3 regions of the Sporomusa termitida genome follow, and region 2 is predicted to be linked to each of the others. Evidence: riboswitches for the same ligand, from Rfam matches in the RefSeq annotation. Region 2 holds a riboswitch; each other region holds the start of a gene.
The links. Region 2 has a riboswitch for cobalamin ahead of SPTER_RS01775 (TonB-dependent receptor plug domain-containing protein). Riboswitches for the same ligand answer to the same signal wherever they lie in the genome.

Region 1 (7,016 bases), 2.5 Mb from region 2:
ACAAGCACCAACAAACCCCATTAGAAACTATATTCCAGTGTCGCGTAATATATGCGGCCGGCTAAGGGATAATTATTCGTATAGATTGCTTTGCCGTAAGTTTTGGTAACCTCCGGTCCTTTATCAAAAATGTCGTTGATACCAGCCGCCAGTTTCCAATTGTTGTCGAATTTATATTTAGCGCCGATATTAAAGGTGCTGAGACCATCCATCCACCAATTGTCTCGATCCTCCGGATCTTCGCCGTTAGTGGTCTGGCCGATAAACTGCTCGGCCATGTAATTATATTCAATAAAGGTGTTCAATTTATCACCCGGCCACCGGTAATCCAGACGCGCGTTTACGACCCATTCCGGCGTATACGAAATCGAGGTCTTGGCACTGTTGCTCTCGACATCCCTCAAGGACTTGGCCCCTGCATATTCCGGTTTTTGCCAGGTTCCGGCCAAGGTTAGGTTCAAGCGCTGCCATTTCATATTGTGGGTCAGTTCGAGGCCATGGACCTTGGCTTCGTCCATCGGGAAATAGGTGCTGGGCGCATTGGGCACCATCGGCATCCACAGCGCGAATTGATTTTTGGCCCGGCGCTGGAACCAGGTCAGGACGGTATCGGTATCGGCTTGGGCCAGCTCGCCTTGCCAGTTAACGCTGAAGTCAAACTGGCTGCCGCTTTCCCAAGTGCCGCGCGAACCGGCGTCGAATAGTTTGTTGGCGCCGGGATTAGGAATAATGGTCGCGCCGTCGCCAAACAATTCATAGAAATTCGGATGGCGGTTATAGGTGCCCCAACTGGTCTTAACGCTCCAATGGTCGTTGAGCTGTTTTTGCAAGGCGGTGCCGGCCGACCATTGCCATTTTTTATCGGCTTCATTCATCGTCTCCATGTCCACCTTTTCGGCTCGCACGACCGGCGTCAGCTTGAAATCACCGGCCTCATTCAGGGTAATGGTATCCTGCAGACTGAAATGGTACTCCAGGATTTTATATTGATCGATATATTTTCGATTGCCTAAACCAAGATTCAAATTCAGGGTATCCTGTTCGCTGACATTGGCCTTCATGGTTTCACGACTGACGTCGCCGCTGAATTCCAATAAGTGACTGTCGCCCATTTTGTAGGCCGTATTCAGGTTAAAGCCCCATTTTTTCGAATGGTAATGGGCCCACAGTGTCCCCGGATATTGCGGGTCTTCCATACCGACGACAGCGCCGGGTATGGGGGCGTTGGAAACCCCTGCCGCCAGCAAAGCGGCGAGACGTTTATAATAGCCGGTGTTAAAATAATCCTTTTTGTTGTCCAGATAGCTGACCTGCCAGCCCCAATCCAGGTTGCCCGCCGTAGCCCGGCGGCCCAGCAGGAATTCCTTCTGGTCAATATCCTGCGCCCGGTCCCAAAAGCCCTTTTCATAGTTTTCTTTATTGAGATTAATCAAGGTGCTTGGTACGCCCGGGTTATAGCCCTCATTAGGATAAAGATTATTACCGACACTGGCCGGCAGTTCCTCATGGAGTTTTTTCCAGGACACCTTGGCCAGCCACTGCTCGTCCTGCCATTTCACCATGCCGTTGCTGTTTTGGTAGCCGTTGCTTGCCCGCTTAACATCTCCCTCCCAATAGCGGGGGCTATCGTGGGGATACGTATTATGAGCATAAAAATCAAAATCGCCGCCCCAGATATCGCGCTGGAAGGTTGCCAGCAAGCTGCCGCTGCCGACCGGCGCCGTAAACTGGTAATTACCGGTATAGCCGCCGTAGGATTTCACGCCTTGCGACACCATGCCGCCCAATTGATCCGGTTTTTTGGTGACAATGTTGATCACGCCGCCCAGCGGAGCGCCGCCGAACCGGGCCGGCACATAACCGCGGTAGACTTCGATACGCTCGACATTATCCACCGGTATGGCTGAGAGATTAACCGCGCTTTCGCTGTTGAGGTTCATTAACACCCCGTCGACAAAGACCTTAACCTGCGCGCCGGTTGCGCCGCGCACCCGGGCAACCGTATAGTGACCGGCGCCGGTGATGCGCTGCACATAGAGCCCCGGCACCGCTTCCAGCATCGCCGGCAGGTCCTTTTGTTCCCCCTTATAGGTATTGGGATAAATAACCGATACCTGGCCGGGGCTCAACTTCTTTTCCCAGTCAGGCCGGGCCGCCTCGACGGTGACGGGGGCAAAGGCAAATTCACTGGCGGCGCCGGTTGGCAGCGTGACCACAGTTGTGTCTGCTGTCACTGCCGGTGCAGCCTCACTGGCCGAATAGCTTACAGTCGTATTGTCTTGATTTTCAGCATTACCTGCTGTTTCAGGACGATTGGGTTCTGCTACACTTGGCGGTACTTCTGTTGGCGCCGTCACCTGCCGCTCCGGCAGTCGCGGCTCAACCGGCGGCGCCTGTCCCATCACTACGGTCGTTGTCTGGGCCTTGTCAGCGCCAGGCACTGCGGCCGCACTGCCGCTGTCAGCGGCGGCCCCGCTGCCGGTCACGCCTTTGCCGCCGCCAAAGCCGCCCCAGGCAAAGTCCAGCTTGCCGTCAATGCGCCAGTCACTGCCGATATCGCTGCCGGTCGTTTTTACAAAATCAAGATTTAAATTGCCGTCCGGTGAAATCTTCATCGTGCCGCCGACATTAAATTCCCACCAGGTATCCTTGCCGCCGGCAGCGGCGATAGATCGGTTTTGATAGCCATACACGGCATGAATATCCTGTTCGCCGGCAAATTCATGGGCCAGATTGACGCCGGCATAGATGGTGCCTTTGTCGTTGATTTCTTTGCCCAAGCGCAGATGCAGCCTGCCGGTGGCATTGTCATACCCTCTTTGATTAATCCGCAAATGATTGCTGAGTTGATACGTGGTTGCGTCAACATGCCCCAGGAAGAAGGAGGCGGCCGGTTCCCACCACCAGTTGTCCGCCAAAGCATTGAGCTTACCGTATTGCAGGCCCATTCCGTAGCCCCAGGTGCGGGACGTACCGTCAACTATGCCGCTGTTACCCGTACCGTCGCCCAGATTGGCAACCATGCTGAATTCATTTTTCAGTTTGCTTGCGGTTACGCCTGCATCAAGATAATGCCCTTTATCGCCAACCCAGGTGCCGTACAATCCGCCGCCGAGGCTGTCTTGCTCCCCGCTGCCGCTTTGCGTAGTCGACTTGCCGTCAATTTTATTGAGATAAAAACCGGTATAAACTCTGCCGTTGTAGAAGGCTTTATTTAAAAGCTTGTCGTAACCGACTTGAACCCCGTTATAGCTTTGGTCAAAGCTGCCGCCATAACGGCTCTTGCCGTCGACTTTGCCGTGATAAGCCTGGGCCCAGACGTTTTCCCGGCCGTCGCCGTCAGCCCCTGCCGCACTGTACAGGTCGGTGCTGCCGCCATAGCGGCCATGCAAATCAGCGGTACGGCGGAACATATTCAGGTAACTGCTGCGCCATAGGTTATTATTGATAATCGAATTGTCGCTGACGGCTTTACCGGTCGTCGACATTTCGCCGGTATCAACAAAGCTATAGCTCTTCAGCCACCAGGCGGTTCCTTTTTTCGCAGCCGCATCCTCAGGATCGGTGAAATAGTTATCGGTCTGCTCAATCACCGGCGTAATCTCATAGGTGCTGAGGACGCCGTCGGCAACAGATGTTTGCGCCGTCACGGTAAAGTTTTCGGCGCCGTTTAAGATGCCTACTAATACCGGCAAATTAACCTGCCCACTATCGTTGCTTCTTAGCACGGCTTCTCCCGCCGGCAGATATCCTAAGCCCGGCACCCAGCCCAACTGCAGGTTTAGATTGGTTTTGCCATATTGCGCGTCGGCCTGCGTAGCCGTTGTAATATAAACGCTGTCGGTATTGCCGGTGCTAAAATACATCGCCGAGTTGAAATCGTTCGGGGTCACAAACCCTCTATCACTAATTTTGCCAGTCCCGCTAGCCGGCGCATGCTGCAGCGCGGCATCCATGCTGTAATTGCCTAAACGAAAGGTGGTGCCTGCCGCTAACGTCGCATTTTCAATAAACAGACTGCGGGCAATCTTGTGTAGAGAGTATCTATTGGGTTCATTGGTGTATTCGCTGAAATCAACTATTTTGCCGATTACATTGTCATACAGAAAATAGCCCTGAATAAGGCCGATCTCACCGTTGCTGATTGCACCAGAATCATTATAATTAATAACATGATTGATCAATGGATCCTCGCCTGAGGTATTCGCATAAGTTAAGTCGATAACAGAATTGCTAACGGTGCTTACATCTTTTACCGTAATCGCCGTTCTTACATCGGCTGGCAGAGGATCTAAGCTTTGACCATTTTGCCAGTCTATCGTGCCGCCGCTGCTGTTAGGAATAAGATTGCCGTCACTGTCCATAACCCAGTTCTTATTAATAGCATAATCCGTATCCAGAACCGAGCCGCTTGCCCCATAGAGCACCCGGTCCAGCGGCCGCCAGCTATTGTCGCTGGACTCGCCGACTTTTACTTCATTATAGGCGTAAGTTTTCTGTCCCGGCGTTAGGTTGGCAACAGTTTGCGTAAATTGAAACAAGCTGGAGGTGTCTTCCAGTTTTAATGCACTCTCTCCCACTACCTCGTAGTCAGGTAGCGTAGCAATAATCGTATTCACATCTGGCATAGTCATCCCCTGCATTTTGGCTAATTCGGCGTCCGTAAGCTTAACTAGGTAGTATTCATATTGCGGCGCATATTCCTTTACAAAATCCGCCAGTTGCTGTTCTTTGTCACTGCCGTCAGGAAGAGCCATAATATCCGCCAAACGCTGCTGGGTAGCAATATCTAACAGGTTCTTCTCATTAGCATTAATTACATTGGTAACGCCAGTACCTACGAAACCTTTTGTAAGCCAGTTGGATCCGCTTACCCCCGTGACGACCGACCAACAATACAACTTTCCGTTTATTTTGACCGCCAAGGCATTATACTGCATATTTTGCGGATTGTTGCCGGCATCCGCCAGGGGAGTTATGGCCCTGAACAAATTTCTTGCCCCTGTCAGTCCAAAAAGATTATAATTGGTGCCATTATAGGTATAATTCAATTGCGAACTGTTAATCTGTAGCGGATAATAGCTAGTAGCCTCATTCGCCGGCTGATAACCGCCACTCAGAAAAGCATCCCTGCTCCCGGTTCCCGGATCTATATATTGGTAATCAGCCGTAGTGTTGTTCGCCCAAGCGACCGCCGGCAAGGCCATTACCCCCAGCGCCAGTGTACAGGCGACACAAGCCACCCGGCTTTTCGCGCCACAGCGATCGCGAACTGATTTCGCCCGGCCGTTATTTTTCGCCAGTTCGGATACCACCTGCCAACAGGAGCGGGTCCGGTTCCAAACGACTTTATAGATATGATTTAAAATTTTTTATCATTCCTTTTCTTTCCATCCCTAACCATCCCTGGATACCGGATGTTACCCCGCCAGCAAGCTGCCTGTCCATAAGATAAGGATGTTTCTTACTTTATCTATTTGTTAGCTATTGTTTTACTTTGGTTATGACGTCGGCCATGATATCCGTACCGCCGTAAACTACGGTGGCGGCATCCAGAACCGCTGTTAGGCCCCCCTTCGGCAACATGCCAATCAATATGTTGTATTCGCGGACAGAGCTTGTACGCTGATAAATCCTTAAAATATGGGCCGAAAAGCCAACGAATAATACCGAATAAAAAAACTCCCTTGTTGGGAGTGCTTACGCTAACCAGCCGGAATCCGGTCTTGGTTTTTCGTAATCTCCTCCCTGTCACTCGCAGGTAAAATGGCGATTGCTGGATAAGGCAGTTCTCCTGACTCCGGTTCATAGCGCCCCACGCCTTCCCAAAGCTTTCACTCCAGTGGCATTGTGCGAGATTGCTCCCCGTTACAGTGGCGGGACCGTGTTGGCTTTGCACCAAACTTCCCTATTAAGCCCCGAAGGGCACCTATCCCAACGTTATTGTATTGTTTCTTTCTGTTAATCGTATATGTTCTTTCAGGCCAATATTACTCTTTGTCCATCAACGAAATTTCCGCGTGTCCGGCTCAATAGGCTATATTGCTTATTACTCGCGGGGTCCTTGCCTCTTACATTTGATGCCAAACGACAGATACGTTTCCAGCACTGCGATAATGACATCTTCTTGTGCATCGCCTGTATCGTCCTCCAAAGCTTCGCGCACAATGTGTTTGATCTGCTCGGCATGATAGCCGCAATCCAAAAGCTTCTGAGTTAATTGATTAATCTGTTCCTGTTTTGTCAATCTAATCTACCCCAATACTGCCGGACATTGGTTATTCTTTTTTCCACCTGCTGCACCGCAGGCTTGAGTCTTCTTTCCCTCCTTTTCGGTAACGATTTGTCTCGGTTTAATCCCTAAGTATCATTGCATTAGTCTGATTCCCCTTCACTCTCCTTTCACCAAGCAACTTCCATTTTACTTGGTTGGTGCAGGCGCATATGTTCATAAATAGTGCTGAACAAAAATCTTATTTTTCTATCAATTCACGCCGCACCATTTACCAATCACTATATAGTATAGCTTTGTTTCATTATATTTGCAATATATAACAATATTTTTGAAACTTTCTTCAATCCTGCTACATCTATAATAAATATGAGGTGAACTTGTGTGCAGGATAACTTTTTAGATAAATACCGGGAAATCGGCCGGCGAATTGCTTTTTATCGTACAAAGCGCGGGCTGTCGCAAGATGCATTAGGCGAAAAGATTAACTATAGCAAAAGCTATATATCCAAGATCGAAGCATCAAATTCAGATGTTACTTATTCATTGGATATTTTATTTGCGATAGCGGCAGGATTGCAACTTGACCCGGTCATTTTCTTTTTACCGATTAATGAAGAGAACTTTGATAAACATAGGACAGATAATTAAGTGATTTAGCAACTTTCAGCTATTCCAGCTTTGTCCAACATTTGCAAAACAAAAGAAGCCTCCCTGTGATCATAGCATCCAGAGAGGCTTCTTGTTATCAATAAAAAATTGCATCGCAATCCCCTCCCCGGTC
Region 2 (7,016 bases):
AGGTTTTAACCCCGGGTTTCTCGGATTTTGCCCTACCCTTGGGGTCACTATAGGTCAGTCCGTACTGATAAGACCAGCCGTTATGTCCCTGAATATCGGCACTTAACTCTATTCCCGTATTTTTCAGATCCTCATTGACGGCGTAATATTGATTGGATTGTTTGCTAAAGCTGATATTATCCTCAATCTCATAATTAAATAATGCCGCCCGCCATTTGTGGCCATTATGATTTTTCTTCCAGCCAATTTCATAATGAATACCGGTCTGGGGGCGAAGATTGGGATCGCCCACCACCATGCCACCACCAGTGGAGTACATCTGGCCGAAAGTTGGCATTACATAGGACTGGCCAATGCTGGCATACACACTGGCGTCTGCCGACAGCTTATGGACAAACTGGCCCTGGGCGCTGAAGTTGTGATAATTTTTATCTTCAGCAGCCCCGCCTGTCCAGCTTTTCCGGGCACTCAGCGTAAAGGTGTCGGCCTCCTGCAGCGGCACTTCCCATTGGCCGTAAAGCGAATAATTATTGCGCTCATAGCGAGTGCTTTCTTTCACTTCCGGCGTATAGTCTTCATTTTGATAGGTTGCGCCAAATAACAGCGTACTCCCGCTCGTCTGCCAGATATTTTGCAGGTCGAAACCATACGTGCGATTCTTCTCCTTGGAATCTTTCAATTGCGGATATTTGTCGCTCTCGCCGGTTGAACTGTAATAGTCCATCCCGGTAGAATGCAAACTGTTGGCATTATAGTATAAATTGCCTTTTAAATCGCCCTGCTTCACATTAAGCTGGACAAAATCCTTGGTATTATCATGCTTGCGATTATAGCGCGCCTTGTCATCAATGGAATAAGGATAATCATATTTAGCGTCATAGCCCTTACCAAAGGTATAGGTGAATCGGCTGATTGATTCATTATGACTGTACATTAAGTCAACGTTTTCATCAAAAACATAAGTGAGGGTAATATTATTTTTCTCCGAACCATTAAATACATTATACATTTCCGGGGTGGCCAAGTTGGAAGAAATTTTGCCAACATCGCCCCACTTATCATAGGTATAGCTGAAACCCAGCTTACCGGCCTGGGTAGTCAGGGCATAGTTTTGCTGCCCCTTGTTGCCGCCGCCGACCGTAACGGTATTTGGCATTCCCTTCTTCATGATAATATTAACAACACCGCCGGTAGCCTCGCTGCCATATAAAATGGCTCCCCCGCCCTTGACAACCTCAATGCGTTCCACGTTTTCCAGAGGCATATCTTCGAGATTATACAACCCTCTTAAGTTGGCCGGCGTGCCGTTGATCAGCAGCAGCGTTCCTTTTTCCACACCCCTGATACTAATTTTACTGGTCATAGATCCCAGCGAAGCCCCGCCGGGACCTTTGGCCTGGTAAATTATCCCTGTGGCCATGGCCAATGCCTGCTGCAGGTTTCTGGCGCCGGTGTTCTTTAACTGCTCGCTTGTATATACATCGGTTGTCGCCCCGATATCCAGATCCTTTTTTTCATAACGCTGCGCCGTAACCAGAATCGTATCCCAGACATATTCCTCTGTAGCTTCAATATCCTCCGCATAGACAGGCGAAGTCACCGCCAGCGTGGAAAAAAACAGTGCCGCTAAACCAATGTTTCTGTTGTGCTTGCTTAATCTCATTTTTCTCTTCTCCTCTTACTTAGTCTACCTTTGCTATTAGCTGCTTGCTTTGGCCTGATGGCAGCCGGCAATGTTGAGCCACCACCCGGCACTACCCGTAAAAAATACCCCTTACCGGTGACAGCAAGGGGTATTTTACAGGTCAGGCCAATCATGGAAATACCGGGAAAGCTTTATTTATGTATGGCATAACCCACCTCCTTAATCGCTCGTAAGTGCAGTGTGTAATAAGATCAGGCAGGTATTCTGGCTCAGATTCATCATATTGCTCTGTCTTCCCGGCACAAGCCAGTGACACCTAGCTGAACAATACTCCTCTTTACAGCGGCGGGACCGCGCCGGGATTACACCGGCTTCCCTATTAAGCCCTTAGGGCGCCTATCTTCGTCTTTATAAATTTTTTTGTCAATATTTTTTGCAACATATACTGTCAGCCTATGCCGTCTAGTACCTTGGACCGGTTGAAAATTTAGCCTCTTGGAAAAAAAAATCGGGTCATAAAGACCCGTGCCAATAGGCGCATAACTTAAAGGAGTTTAGAAAAATGGCAACTAATAAGAAAACTCCCAGCTGCTGTTGCAGGTGGGAGAAATTCTACAGTGGTGACTAAATCAAAACTCCTGGTAAAATACCAGGAGCAAATTCAGCAAAAGGACACTGTCAACCTGAATAAAATCCAGGCGCAAAAGTGTTTACTGTAATCTCCTCCCCATACCTCGTGGGTAAAACGGTGATTGTCAGCTAGGCAGTTCTCCTGACTCCGGATCGTCGCTTGCTTAAACCTTCCCAGGATCTTTATCCCAGTGGCATATCTTAAGCTTGCTCCCCGTTACAGTGGCGGGACCGCGCCGGCATCGCACCGGACTTCCCTATTAAGCCCTAAAGGGCACCCAACTCAAACAATATTCAATTACGTTGTTATGGTACATATTATACAGGACATCTTTTCCCTTGTCAATATTTACTGCCGTTATTTTCTAAAGATTATAATAATCACTAGCCGGCTCCCCCACCTGCCACACAGCCGCACCGGTCCTGCCGCTCTTCACTGCAGTATTAAGAACAGGTCCAGTCCCGCCTGCTTCTTTACACTACCCTTTTAGATAGTATCTTACCAAAAAGTACGTACTTTCTGCTAGTTACCTATTAGTGTATCATAGAGACAACGAATGTTAAAGGAGGATAACACCATGAAAAAAGAAATTGAAGTATTTGATTATGCTAATGAGATTATCAAAGCGGTCCAAACAGGCGTTTTGTTGACCACAAAAGTAGCTGACAAAGTGAACTCTATGACTATTGGCTGGGGTACTCTCGGCATTGAATGGTCGAAGCCGATTTTTACGGTTTTCGTTAGAGAAAACCGTTTTACCAAACATCAACTTGAACAAAATCCGGAATTCACAATAAATATACCATATGGTGCTTTTGACAAAAAGATATTGGGGATTTGCGGGACAAAATCCGGTCGTGAACTTGATAAAATCAAAGAGCTTAACCTGACGCTGGAAAAACCGAATCATATTTCGGTTCCTGCTGTTAAGGAACTGCCGTTAACGCTTGAGTGCCGGATTATATACAAGCAAACACAGGATGAGCGCCAAATTACCGCAGAAAACAGGAAAACATTTTACCCCCAGGATGTTGATAGCTTATTTCACGGTTCAAACAAGGATTTTCATACTGCTTATTACGGGGAGATTGTTAGTGCGTATATTATCGAATAGTATATCTTAAAATTCCTTTAGTTTACAAGCAGCGTTATAGCATATATGATCATAATAGAATTTCATCGTTATCGTTAATGTAGCATTTGCTAGTATAGCCGAGAACCGGCCACATCGGGAGAGATGGGGCCGGTTTGATTATTTCTGCTGCAAGCAAATAATGTTTATCCCCCGTGTTCCCATATAATTATTAATCGCTTGTCTATATCTTCCCGGGAGTCCTCTCCCAGTGATCTGCTCGCCATTTCAGTGGCGGGGACCGCGCCGGCAGTTACACCGGGAACATACTAACCCAAACTTGCCGGTAAGTCAATTTTATTTTTCCCCTGGCCATACCTGCCTTGCAGGGGCGGCTGGCAAAAAAAGAAAGGGTCGCAATGACCCCGTGCCAAGAGGGCACAACATCTATGAATCACAAGAAGGAGGAGTATATATTAGAAAACTCCCGGCTGCCATTAGCTGCCGGGAGAGATTCTACAGAATGCCAAATATAAACTCCTGGTTAATAACCAGGAGTAAAATTCAGTGAAATGCACTGTAATTCCCTCCCCATCGCCCGTGGGTAAAAACGGAACCGTCAGCTAGGCAGTTCTCCTGGCTCTGGATCATAGCGCACCAAACCTTCCCGGGACGTAACCTCCCAGTGGCATATTATGGCTTCACTCCCCATTACAGTGGCGGGACCGCGCCGGCCTTACACCGGTCTTCCCTATTAAGCCCCGCAGGGCACCTAACTCCATTATTAAATTAAAAAACGTGGTTTTTTTCACTAACTATTATGATCCTACCATGTTGGCTATGGACCTGTCAACAAAAATTTTACCGGGGCATCCGGTCGGCCACAATCCTCACCACCAGTCCGGACCAGGCCCGGACGCTGGGCTCCAGCTCATCGGCGGCCGTCAGCGGCGATAAAACCTGGTATTTACCGGCTGTCAGCCGTAAGATATCATTGCCGGTCCGGGTCAGTTCAGCGCCGTTCAGCAACTGCCACTGAAACTGGTCCAGCAGGTGCACATACAGCGACGTGCCGGTTACCAGGTCCGGGTCCTTGTCCACTTGACGCAGGGCCGTTACGAAACGCTGTTTGTCAATAAGCCCGTATTCCTGCTGATAATGCTGATACAGCGTCTCCTCCGTCACGCCGAAACGGTTCAGCCGCCGCAGCACACTATGCTGTCTTGCCGGCGATAGTCCGGTCTGCCGGAGCAAGGCTTCTTTAACTGCCTGCTTTACCGTACGGCCGATCAGTTCTCCCAGTTTCGAATGCTTGCCTGTATCTTCCAGATATAATGAAGACCCCGGATTAGTGATCACAATCGTCTGATCTGTCCCCGAACCGGTAGCCAATCCGGTCGAATACCTGCTGCCGGCCAGCAGTTCCTGTAAAGCAGCAGTCTTAGCCTCAGTGCAGGTCACCAGGGCCCGGGCCACTTTGCCTTGGGGAATATCAGCATCAATAACCAGCATAATGTTAATCGTCCCCGGCTTATGCAGGGTTGTCTTTTTCCCGGGATTAAAATAGTCGGCAGGGTCACCGGCCCGGCCGCCATTGCCTTCCACACCGCCGGTGACAATGGCTGTCACCGTCAGGTTCTGGTAGCTTTCGGCCTGGATGGCGACATTGGTCATAGACGCAGCCGTCCCCATACCGGTGACCTGACCAGGCTTAAACCCTAGCGTGCCGGCTACGCTCCCCAGATAATCAAGATATGTAGCGGCATCAACATCGGTCGCGCCTTTCATGTCATGATTAAACACCGCTTTCAGATTGCTGCTGTAGCCGCCATTAAGCAGGGAGGTGCTCAGCACATCCCGGGGTTTATTAAAAGCAACTACAATACTCGTATCCTGCCGGTAAACGGTGTCACCGGTTGACAGGGTATAGAGGTTCACCCGCTCGCTGCCGAAGCAGGGAACAAAACTATAACATAAAATAACAACCAGCAGTAGTCCCAGCCGCAAATAACTTTTCATTGTTTGCCTCCCCTAAATTGGCCGGTTACCCGGCTTATTTTCCTGTACCCATAATAAAACCACTTCTCGGTATCAGTTAATTACCCATACTAATTGTAGCCGGCCAGTTTCTTTACACAGCCAATGGCGCCGGCCGGCCAGGTCCGTACCGGATGGCGTTCGCAAAACAGGAATACGATCGGGATAACAATCAGGGTAAACACGGTCGAGGACAGCAGGCCGCCAATCAGCACCCAGGCCATGCTGACCCGGGTCTCGGCCCCTTCATTGAGGGCCAGGGCGGTGGGCAGCATACCGACAACCATTGTCAGGGTGGTCATACAAATCGGTTTAAACCGGGCCTTGCCGGCCTCAATCAGGGCATCATAGGCACTCAGTCCCCGTCCCATCAACGTCAGGGTATAATCAAGCAGCAAGGTGCCGTTTTTCGCCACCAGGCCGTCCATAACCAGAAAGCCAATCAGGGAATACACGTTAATGGTATTATGGGTAAACAGGAGGAACAGCAGCGCCCCGATCAGCCCCAGCGGCAGCGACAGCATCCGGATAACCGGCGTGAAAGCCGACTCATATAACACAGCCAGCAGCATATACACCAGCAGTAAGGATAACACCAGCGCCTGAATGATCTCGTGATAGCTGCTGTCCATGTTGGTCGCCTGACCGCCAAAGCGGTAGGTAACACCGGTTGCCAGCGGCTCGTGTTTAAACTGCCGGTCAATCTCCGCCAGGACTTCCTTGAGCGGACGGTCGGTGATACTGGCCTGGACCAGCACTGACCGCTGTTTATTGACCCGGGTGATCGCCGTCGGCCCCACCCCTTCCTCAATCCGGGCTATATCCCCCAGGAACACGGTATTGCCTGCTGTTTTTACCGGAATTACCCCCAGATCAGCAGCCTTGAAGCTGTCGCTGCCTTTCAACCGGACAACAATATCGGTATCCCGGCCGTTATTGTGCCGGTCATTGGCCAGTACCCCGGCTTTTTTGCCGTTGATGGCACCGGCGAAGGCCTCCCTGACCTCATTCACCGAGGTATGAAAAAATTTCATTTTTTCCCGGTCAACCGTCAGCTTATATTCCGGGACACCAACCCGGTAGTTACTGCGGATATCTTTCAGGCCGCTGATCCCGCCCAGCAGCGTCTGGGCCTTGTTAGAAGCCTCAATCAGGTCCTCCATATTCGCTCCCAGCAAATAAATCAGTACCGGTGAATGTTCCAGCGAGCCGCCCATGGAAACGCCGGCCACTGAAGACTCGGTCTCGGCAATCCGCACTGAGGCCTGCCCGAGATTCTGGCGGGCGAAGTCCCTGATTTGATCGGTAATCTGCCAGACACTGCGGCTGCGCTCCCGCTTATTCACCAGCTGCCCTGTCAGGCGGGCGGTATTGCTGTTGCTTTCACCCACATAGCTCAGGCAATAGGTGACCTCCGGGATCGTCAGAATATATTGTTCCAGTTCAGCCACAACCGCATCCGTCATCTCCAGATTTTGCCCCACCGGCAGCTCCACATTGACCCGGAAACTGCTTTCGTCAGTCCGGGGCATATATTCGGCGCCGATAATGCCGGCTGGGATTAAAGCAACAGTAGCCGTCAGCAGGATAAATATGGCGGCGGCAATTTGCCGGCCATGGGCCAGGCTCCA
Region 3 (7,016 bases), 1.8 Mb from region 2:
ATCACACATAATATTACACCCCTCGTCACTGTTATTATCGGTCTCAAACGAAAAGCCCTGCCAGTTGTCCCGGCCAACGCTAATGCTTGATTCACTATTATTGTAACACATCTGCCGATAAATAATAGTTAAATCTGAAAGATCACGAAAGTTCGCCTCTGATCCGGGCCAGCTCGGCCTGACTCTCCAGATAATACCAGCGCACAGAATTGCCAAACCGGCACTGAATGGCATGCAGCTTGCCGTCCTGGGCCAGCTGCCGCATTTTTGCCAGCGAAAACCCATTCGCCGAGAAATAATTGGCGGAAATAAAGCCTCTGCGTTTTAACCATTTTCGATGCTGCTCAGCTTCTCTGGATTCCAGGTCAACCTGCCAAATCGCCATAGTTACCACAGACCTTTCTTTGTAATTGCTTTTTATTATAGATCAGCCTGTGAATATAAGTGTTAGGGGCAGGTAAAATTATTGTTAACAATTTGGTCGAAACAAAACCCTGTCCCCCTGTTTCAAGAGAACAAGGGGCCTGGACACACGCTCTGTCCAGCCCCCCTGTTCTCTTACTTTTCTGCTAGTCTGGCTATAGCAGCCAGCAGGCTGAATTAATCAAAGCTAAGGATTCTTTGGCCGTTGACAATTTTCAGGCCTGTTTTCTTTTCAGCAGCCTTGCGGGCTTGCTGGGCCAGGACGGAATGAGCGGCGAAGGATTTAGCAACGCCAGCCGATTGGAGCGCGGCACCGGCCCGCGAGGTCAGATCCGGGGCCAGAATGATGGCCGAGTTCAGGTTGCCGCCGCTATAACCGAGCTGGGTCGGGGTGAAGGTTCTGGTGGCCGTGTCGCCAGTGCTGGCAGGCAGGCCGGGATAGATGTCGATCTGGTTGCCCTTAACGAACCAGAAACGGGTGCTGTCGCCATAGATGCCCCAGAGGTAGCCGGGGGAGTTAATCGTGCTGACATTGGTCCAGGTTGAAGGGGAAGTAAGGTTGGCTACGGTAGTACGGTAAACATTGCCGAGCATGTTGGCAAACGATGCATTATAGTTGCCCAGGAATACATAGGCGGTGTTGGCGTCAACGATGGTAATGTCGCGGAAGTCGCCGATCATGCCGCTGGTTTTGGTAACGGTGGTCTTGGTGAAAGTGGCCAGGTCAATGATATCCAGACGGGTGTCAGGATTGGCGCTGCCGGCATTCTGCATGCCGCCTACGGCGCAGACATAAAGTTTGTTGTTATAGTGATCCAGGGTGAAGGCGTTTTTGCCGACTTCTAAGTGGTTGACATAAGTAAGAGCACCCGTGATTGTATTAATTGTAAATTTGACAACAATACTGTTCGAATATACTGAATAGCCGCCATCCGGATTAATGGTAAATAGGGCATATAAATTGTTATCAACAACAGTTAAGCCTTCTCCATGAACCGCTGCACCGGCAGGCACAGAAATGCTCGGCCATGATGTCGGGAATTGATAGTTATGTGCTGTTTGCGCATAACCGCTATTCATATTTACAACAGCAATTTTTGCTAGGTCATACCCGGTGGCATACAGCCACTGGTTTTTGGTAGCCACTGCATGCAGATTGGCCACATTACTCCAGCTTGGTGATACAAGCGGGTTCCAGCTGGCGGCAAAGGGATCAATGATTCTGTTTGGCGGTGCTGTAGGCGTATAATTGTACTCACGCAGTACCAGCCGGCTTTCATTGCCCTGGAAGAAATTGAAGATCGCCGGGTCGCCGTTTAAACCGGTAACCTTGGTGCTGGAGGTAAAGGTGGTCGGGTTCCCGGTCCGCTCACCGCTGATGGCGCCGGCCAGGCCTTGGGAGTAACCGGAATCGACAACCGTATAGCCGAATAAATTTTCCGGGGCGGCCTGTACGGCCGAACTGCCGATAATGGACAGCGTCATCGCCGTTAGGAGTATCCGTTTAAGAAAACCTGCTTTTAGTTTCATTCGTTTAATCCCTCTTTTCCATTTTTTTTAGTCTACCCGTGTTTGAACTACTGCCGGCTTACCGCCGCTTTTCACCTCCTTCCGCAAGGCCGGCCTTGCCTGTTTTGGCATAGGGCATCACCTCCTTAAATGAACTGAATTAATACTTGTACTGCAGCGTTACATAATAGGTGCGGCCCTGCAGGGGATATTCAAGCAGCTTGTTTTGTGCATCGAATGCATAGCCAGTACTGGTAAACGTCATCTCCGGCCCTTTATCAAAGAGGTCGTTGACACCGGCAATGATTTGGCAATCTTTATCCATTTTATATTTGGCCCCCAGGCCGACGGTGGTTAGGGAGCTTTGGACCTTCTCCGGATCTTGCTGCCAGCAATACATCTCATCAATATATTTTACTTCACTGAAAATCGCCAGCCGGTTGTCCGGGCGGTAGGTCAGGCGCACCGAGCCTTCCCAGTCCGGGGCGTAGAGATGCGGCATCCGGTAATATACATCGCCGGTGCCGGTAGGCGAATCGTTCTTGGTCCACTGCTTGGTACGCATATAGGTACCTGCCAGATTCATATCCCATTTGCTCCAACTGAAATTGCCCTGCAATTCCGCACCGTTGACCCGCCCCTTGTGCGCATTGGTATAAGACCAATAATTATAGCCAAAGCGGTAGAGCTGGAGTATATTTTTCGAATCGCGACCGAAATAGGTCAGTTGCACCTTGGAGGAGTCGGCGCCCAGCAGTTTTCCGTCCCAGCTGGCCGACAAATCCCACTGGGTTCCTTCCTCGGGTACCGGGAATATGCTTTGACCAGCGTACTTGGGGTCGTTATAAGCATTAGGCCGGGGCAGAATGCCGCCGCCGTCGCCAGCAATCTCATACAGGTTGAGCAGCCGGTAGTAGGTGCCATATGTGGAACGCAGGGTTAGATGATCGTCCACCTGCTTTTTCAGCGCCACCTGCCAGGTGACCTTATCATTAACCTGGGAATCTTCCTGATCGACCCATTTATTTAAGTCAGATTTTCCCAGCGCCCTGCCCATAACGTTGGAATAATTGTAGCGAATACTGGGAGTCAGCCAGAGATCGGCCGCCTGGTTGAGGGTAATGGTATCCTGCAATTGGAGATTGAACAGCGTCTGTTCATAATATGTCCGAAACCTCTCGCGATTGGTAAGACTAGGTTCAAAGTCATATTTGTCCATCCGGCTGCCATCAACATCCATTTTCTCCTTGGACCAGTTGGCCAGAAATTCGAGCAGGTGCTTGTCGCTGGTTTTATAAGTACCGTCAATGGCCCCGCCAAGCCGTTGGGAATCATAGGCGCTCCATTCGCTAAATACTGCCGGCATGGAATTAAATTTCAGATAGTCCGGGTTGCGGTAACGCTTATCCTGGTCCAGGTAATTGACCTGCCAGCCCCATTCCAGGTTGCCGTCCGTATCCCGCCGGCCCACCAGCACATCCTTGGTGGTTAGTTCCTGTCTCTTGTGTTCGATCTGGTCAGGCAGGTCGATAAGGGAGTACGTAGGATTTGAAATATCCCCGGTAAGAAACATCTTTCGCGGCATGCCCCGGTCAATTTTTTTCCAGCTGCCCTTGACCAGCCAGTGGTCGTCCTGCCATTTGATAATGGCGTCGGTGTTTTTATAGTCGTTATTGCGGCGGTAACGTATGTCATCCGCAAGTTCCGGGTGTGCGGCCTTTTGTTCATCCCACCACTTTTGTTTAAAATCAGGATCATAACCAAACCAATCATTAGCAGAAAGCAGATAATTAAGTGTCTCTGTATCATAGCCTGCAGCTATGCCCGCATTCATAAGTGCATTATAAAATGGACTACCTGCTGTAGTTGCTTGTTGAACCTCTTCTAATGACGTAAAAGGCTCCCAACCTATATTTAAACCTAAACCATACTGACTATCTTGCAACGTATCAAGGCTCGCATTATAATTCTGAAGCATTGTAACCGTCAACTGCTCATACTGCTGGACTATCTGGTCATACCCTGCTTTGACGCCAGGATTCTTATAGCGGAAATCGCCGTCACTCTGGTCGCGGTTGATACCGATCATCAGGCTACCCTTTCCCAGCGGCTGGGTGATCTCCAGGCCTACGGTATTACCGCCCCAAGAGCTTTTGCCGACCTGGGCCGAGATATTAGCCTTGTCCGGCTTCTTGGTAACGATGTTAATAACGCCGCCCATATAGGTGCCGCCGAACCGGGCCGGGATATAGCCGCGATAAACCTCAATCCGTTCAACATTATGGATGGGAATAGTCGAGATGTCCATGGCGGCATCACCACCCAAATTAGAGAGCACCCCGTCCACAAAAACCCCTACCTGGGCTGCCGTGCTGCCGCGAACGGTCACGGTGGTGTACTGGCCCTTGCCGGATACATAGCGGACATGGACGCCAGGCACATCTTTCAAGAGTTCCGGCAATGTCTTTTGCTCGCCTTTGTAATCATCAGGCCGGATAATAGTCACCGTCCCCGGTGACAGCTTGGCCTCCCAGTCGGGGCGTTTGGCCTCAACCGTAACCGCCTCCAGGGCATAGTCCTGGGCGGAGCCGGCATCGGCGTCCACAGTTTCCCCGGTTGCCGGTGACGTCTTGCCGCCGGCTGCGGCCGCCTGGGCAAGGCCGCTGTAGTCCGGGGTCAGGCTGAAGGCCAGGGTACAGGCGATCCCCATCGCCAGGGCTTGTTTGGACAATTTACGTTGTTTCACTGCAAATCTCTCCTCATATGTCTTACTCTTTTCTGAAAAAATTGCTGAGAATGGTAGCCCGATTTAGCTGTTGCTTACTTCTTACCCTCCCCTCGTACCGATTGCCTGATCTTCCCCTGTCGCTCGCAGGGTTGGCGAAGACCGTCCTTACAGGCAGTTCTCCTGACTCCAGTTCATCATCAGCCCGGCCTTCCCGGAAATTTCCTCCAGTGGCGTCTGCGGACTGACTCCTTGTTACAGTGGCGGGACCGCGCCGGCTTCAACCGGACTTCTCTATTAAACCCTCTGCAGGGCACCTGTACGCAGTGAAATACGGCCAAATAAAAAATGGATTTCTCATATAGTCATCCAGGAGCGTTGACTACATGGGAAATCCATTTACCCTCGTTTTATCAGCAGACTTACTGCTATAAACCAAGAACAGACTACCGCACATAATCCCCTACCCATCGCTCGCAGGTCACCGGTGATCGTTGTATAGGCAGTTCTCCTGACTTCTGGTTCATGGCGCCTCCAAACCTTCCCACGACAGTTGTCCGCATCGCAGTGGCATATCCTGGATTTGCTCCCCATTACAGTGGCGGGACCGTGCCGGTTTTGCACCGGACTTCCCTATTAAGCCCCGTAGGGCACCTATACCTGGCAATTATAAAATTGTCTGACTCAGGCTGCCAGCCTTGGCAGCTTACCGCTTCTAAACGGGTTAGTACGGATTGCTCAGATAATTACAGGCTCTTACCGGCCGGCCCTGGAAATACTGGAGCAGCTCGCCGGGTTTTGCCAGCCAGTTGAGCCGGCGGTACTCCCACACCCAGGGTACGGTAACCTTAACCTCATTATAGCTGTCAAACGCACCCCAGCGGGCAAAGACCCGGCCCTGGCCAATATCCTGACGCCGTTCCCATAACTGGGTCAGCGGTACCAGCCGGTAACCGCCATGGGCCCCGCCCGGCAGGACTTTGCTTATCGGCCCGGCCGGCTTGTCACCGGCCGGGATCTCATAGATGCCGGCCGCCGGCAACCCCTGTCGGCTCCGGCCGGCAACGGTAATCTCATGGCAGCCGGGCCGGATATTCAGTACCGGGTGCCGGCCTTCCAGGCGCACCTGCGCGCCCGGCCACTGCCGCCATTTTTTATTACTGTGGGTCAGCAGCATATCAAGCCGCCCGGTCTGATCAGGCGTTTTGGCCACCGCCAGCAGCACCCCGGTCAGATCATGCTCATGCTCGGCCCGGCCTGTGTAACGCGGGTAATACTGATAGTAGCCGATAAAATAGTGGGTGTCGCTTTCCACCACCGAATAATACATAACCCGCTCCAGGGGATAAAACAGCAGGTTATACCAGTTATTATTGAGCCGCCAGTCGCGGTCGTAATTGACCAGCGTAAATATATCTTGCTGAGCGGTGAGGCCATTACTGTTGTCGGTCTGGCAAATAACCGGCGACCACCGGCTGGCAATGTCCGCTGCCGGCACCGCCGCAACCGGCAAGGGGAAAAACAGGAAACTATATAAAAGCAGTAGGAAGACTTTACTTTTTGTTATATACCGTGACTTCATCAATTTGATAGACCTCCATATTCCAGGTGCCGCCGCGGGGAGGCGACTGGACAAAAACGCCCTGCCCCACAAACGAGACAAGATTGCCTGTTGCCAAAGCAGTTTCCAGCAGGCTTTGCAGCCTTTGCTCGGCCGACCGGATCACAATGCTTTTCCCGGGGGTATCACGGAGATCAATCACGGCATAGAAGCTATTGGCAGGGGCATAACAGTTTATCAGGGCGACATGACCATACAAATGAACGGCCGGCGGCATTAAGACAACGCCGATAACAGGCTGCGGCCCAGCGGCGGCAAAACCGGTCTGAACAAACGTTATATAGAAAAATACTATCAACAGGAACAGTCGGCTCGCCCGCACTAGGTACCTCATGATGTTGCTCCTCCTGCTTATATTAATCAATTATCTTTGGCGTCAGCATAATGACCAGTTCCGTCTCCGTCACCTGCTTGGAGCTGGAGTGAAACAGCCCTCCCACTAGCGGCAGCTGCCCTAATATCGGTACTTTAAAGGTATCGCTGGTCTCCTGGCGCTGAATCAGGCCGCCCAGCACAATGGTTACACCACTTTTAACCCTTAGGGTCGCATCCGCCTGGCGGGTACGGATATTGGGGTTGCCATTTTTCGTGGTATCGGTCTTATTGCTCACTTCGGGCTGAATGCGGGTGGTAATAAAGCCGTCTTTGTTGACAGTGGGCGTTACCTCCAGCTTAATGCCGACATCCACATAAATCACGGAGATGATGGGGATGCTGCTTGTCGTCGGCTGCTGGCTC

Region 1: it holds a riboswitch for cobalamin, as region 2 does, so the genes downstream of both, SPTER_RS13600 (TonB-dependent receptor domain-containing protein) here and SPTER_RS01775 (TonB-dependent receptor plug domain-containing protein) in region 2, are expected to answer to the same signal.
Region 3: it holds a riboswitch for cobalamin, as region 2 does, so the genes downstream of both, SPTER_RS17570 (TonB-dependent receptor) here and SPTER_RS01775 (TonB-dependent receptor plug domain-containing protein) in region 2, are expected to answer to the same signal.

The regions. Positions count from the first base shown of each region.
Region 1 covers NZ_CP036259.1:2,863,522-2,870,537, forward strand. Annotated here, with positions in the region: gene SPTER_RS13600 (TonB-dependent receptor domain-containing protein) at 21-5,315, opposite strand; cobalamin riboswitch at 5,768-5,948, opposite strand; gene SPTER_RS13605 (hypothetical protein) at 6,050-6,247, opposite strand; gene SPTER_RS13610 (helix-turn-helix domain-containing protein) at 6,617-6,883, shown strand.
Region 2 covers NZ_CP036259.1:391,899-398,914, reverse strand. Annotated here, with positions in the region: gene SPTER_RS01775 (TonB-dependent receptor plug domain-containing protein) at 1-1,663, opposite strand, end outside; cobalamin riboswitch at 1,883-2,060, opposite strand; cobalamin riboswitch at 2,391-2,572, opposite strand; gene SPTER_RS01770 (flavin reductase family protein) at 2,854-3,390, shown strand; cobalamin riboswitch at 3,958-4,139, opposite strand; gene SPTER_RS01765 (adenosylcobinamide amidohydrolase) at 4,210-5,367, opposite strand; gene SPTER_RS01760 (efflux RND transporter permease subunit) at 5,457-7,016, opposite strand, start outside.
Region 3 covers NZ_CP036259.1:3,730,261-3,737,276, forward strand. Annotated here, with positions in the region: gene SPTER_RS17555 (hypothetical protein) at 1-111, opposite strand, end outside; gene SPTER_RS17560 (hypothetical protein) at 143-385, opposite strand; gene SPTER_RS17565 (hypothetical protein) at 601-1,953, opposite strand; gene SPTER_RS17570 (TonB-dependent receptor) at 2,093-4,642, opposite strand; cobalamin riboswitch at 4,814-4,993, opposite strand; cobalamin riboswitch at 5,142-5,330, opposite strand; gene SPTER_RS17575 (hypothetical protein) at 5,382-6,239, opposite strand; gene SPTER_RS17580 (hypothetical protein) at 6,211-6,612, opposite strand; gene SPTER_RS17585 (type II secretion system protein GspD) at 6,635-7,016, opposite strand, start outside.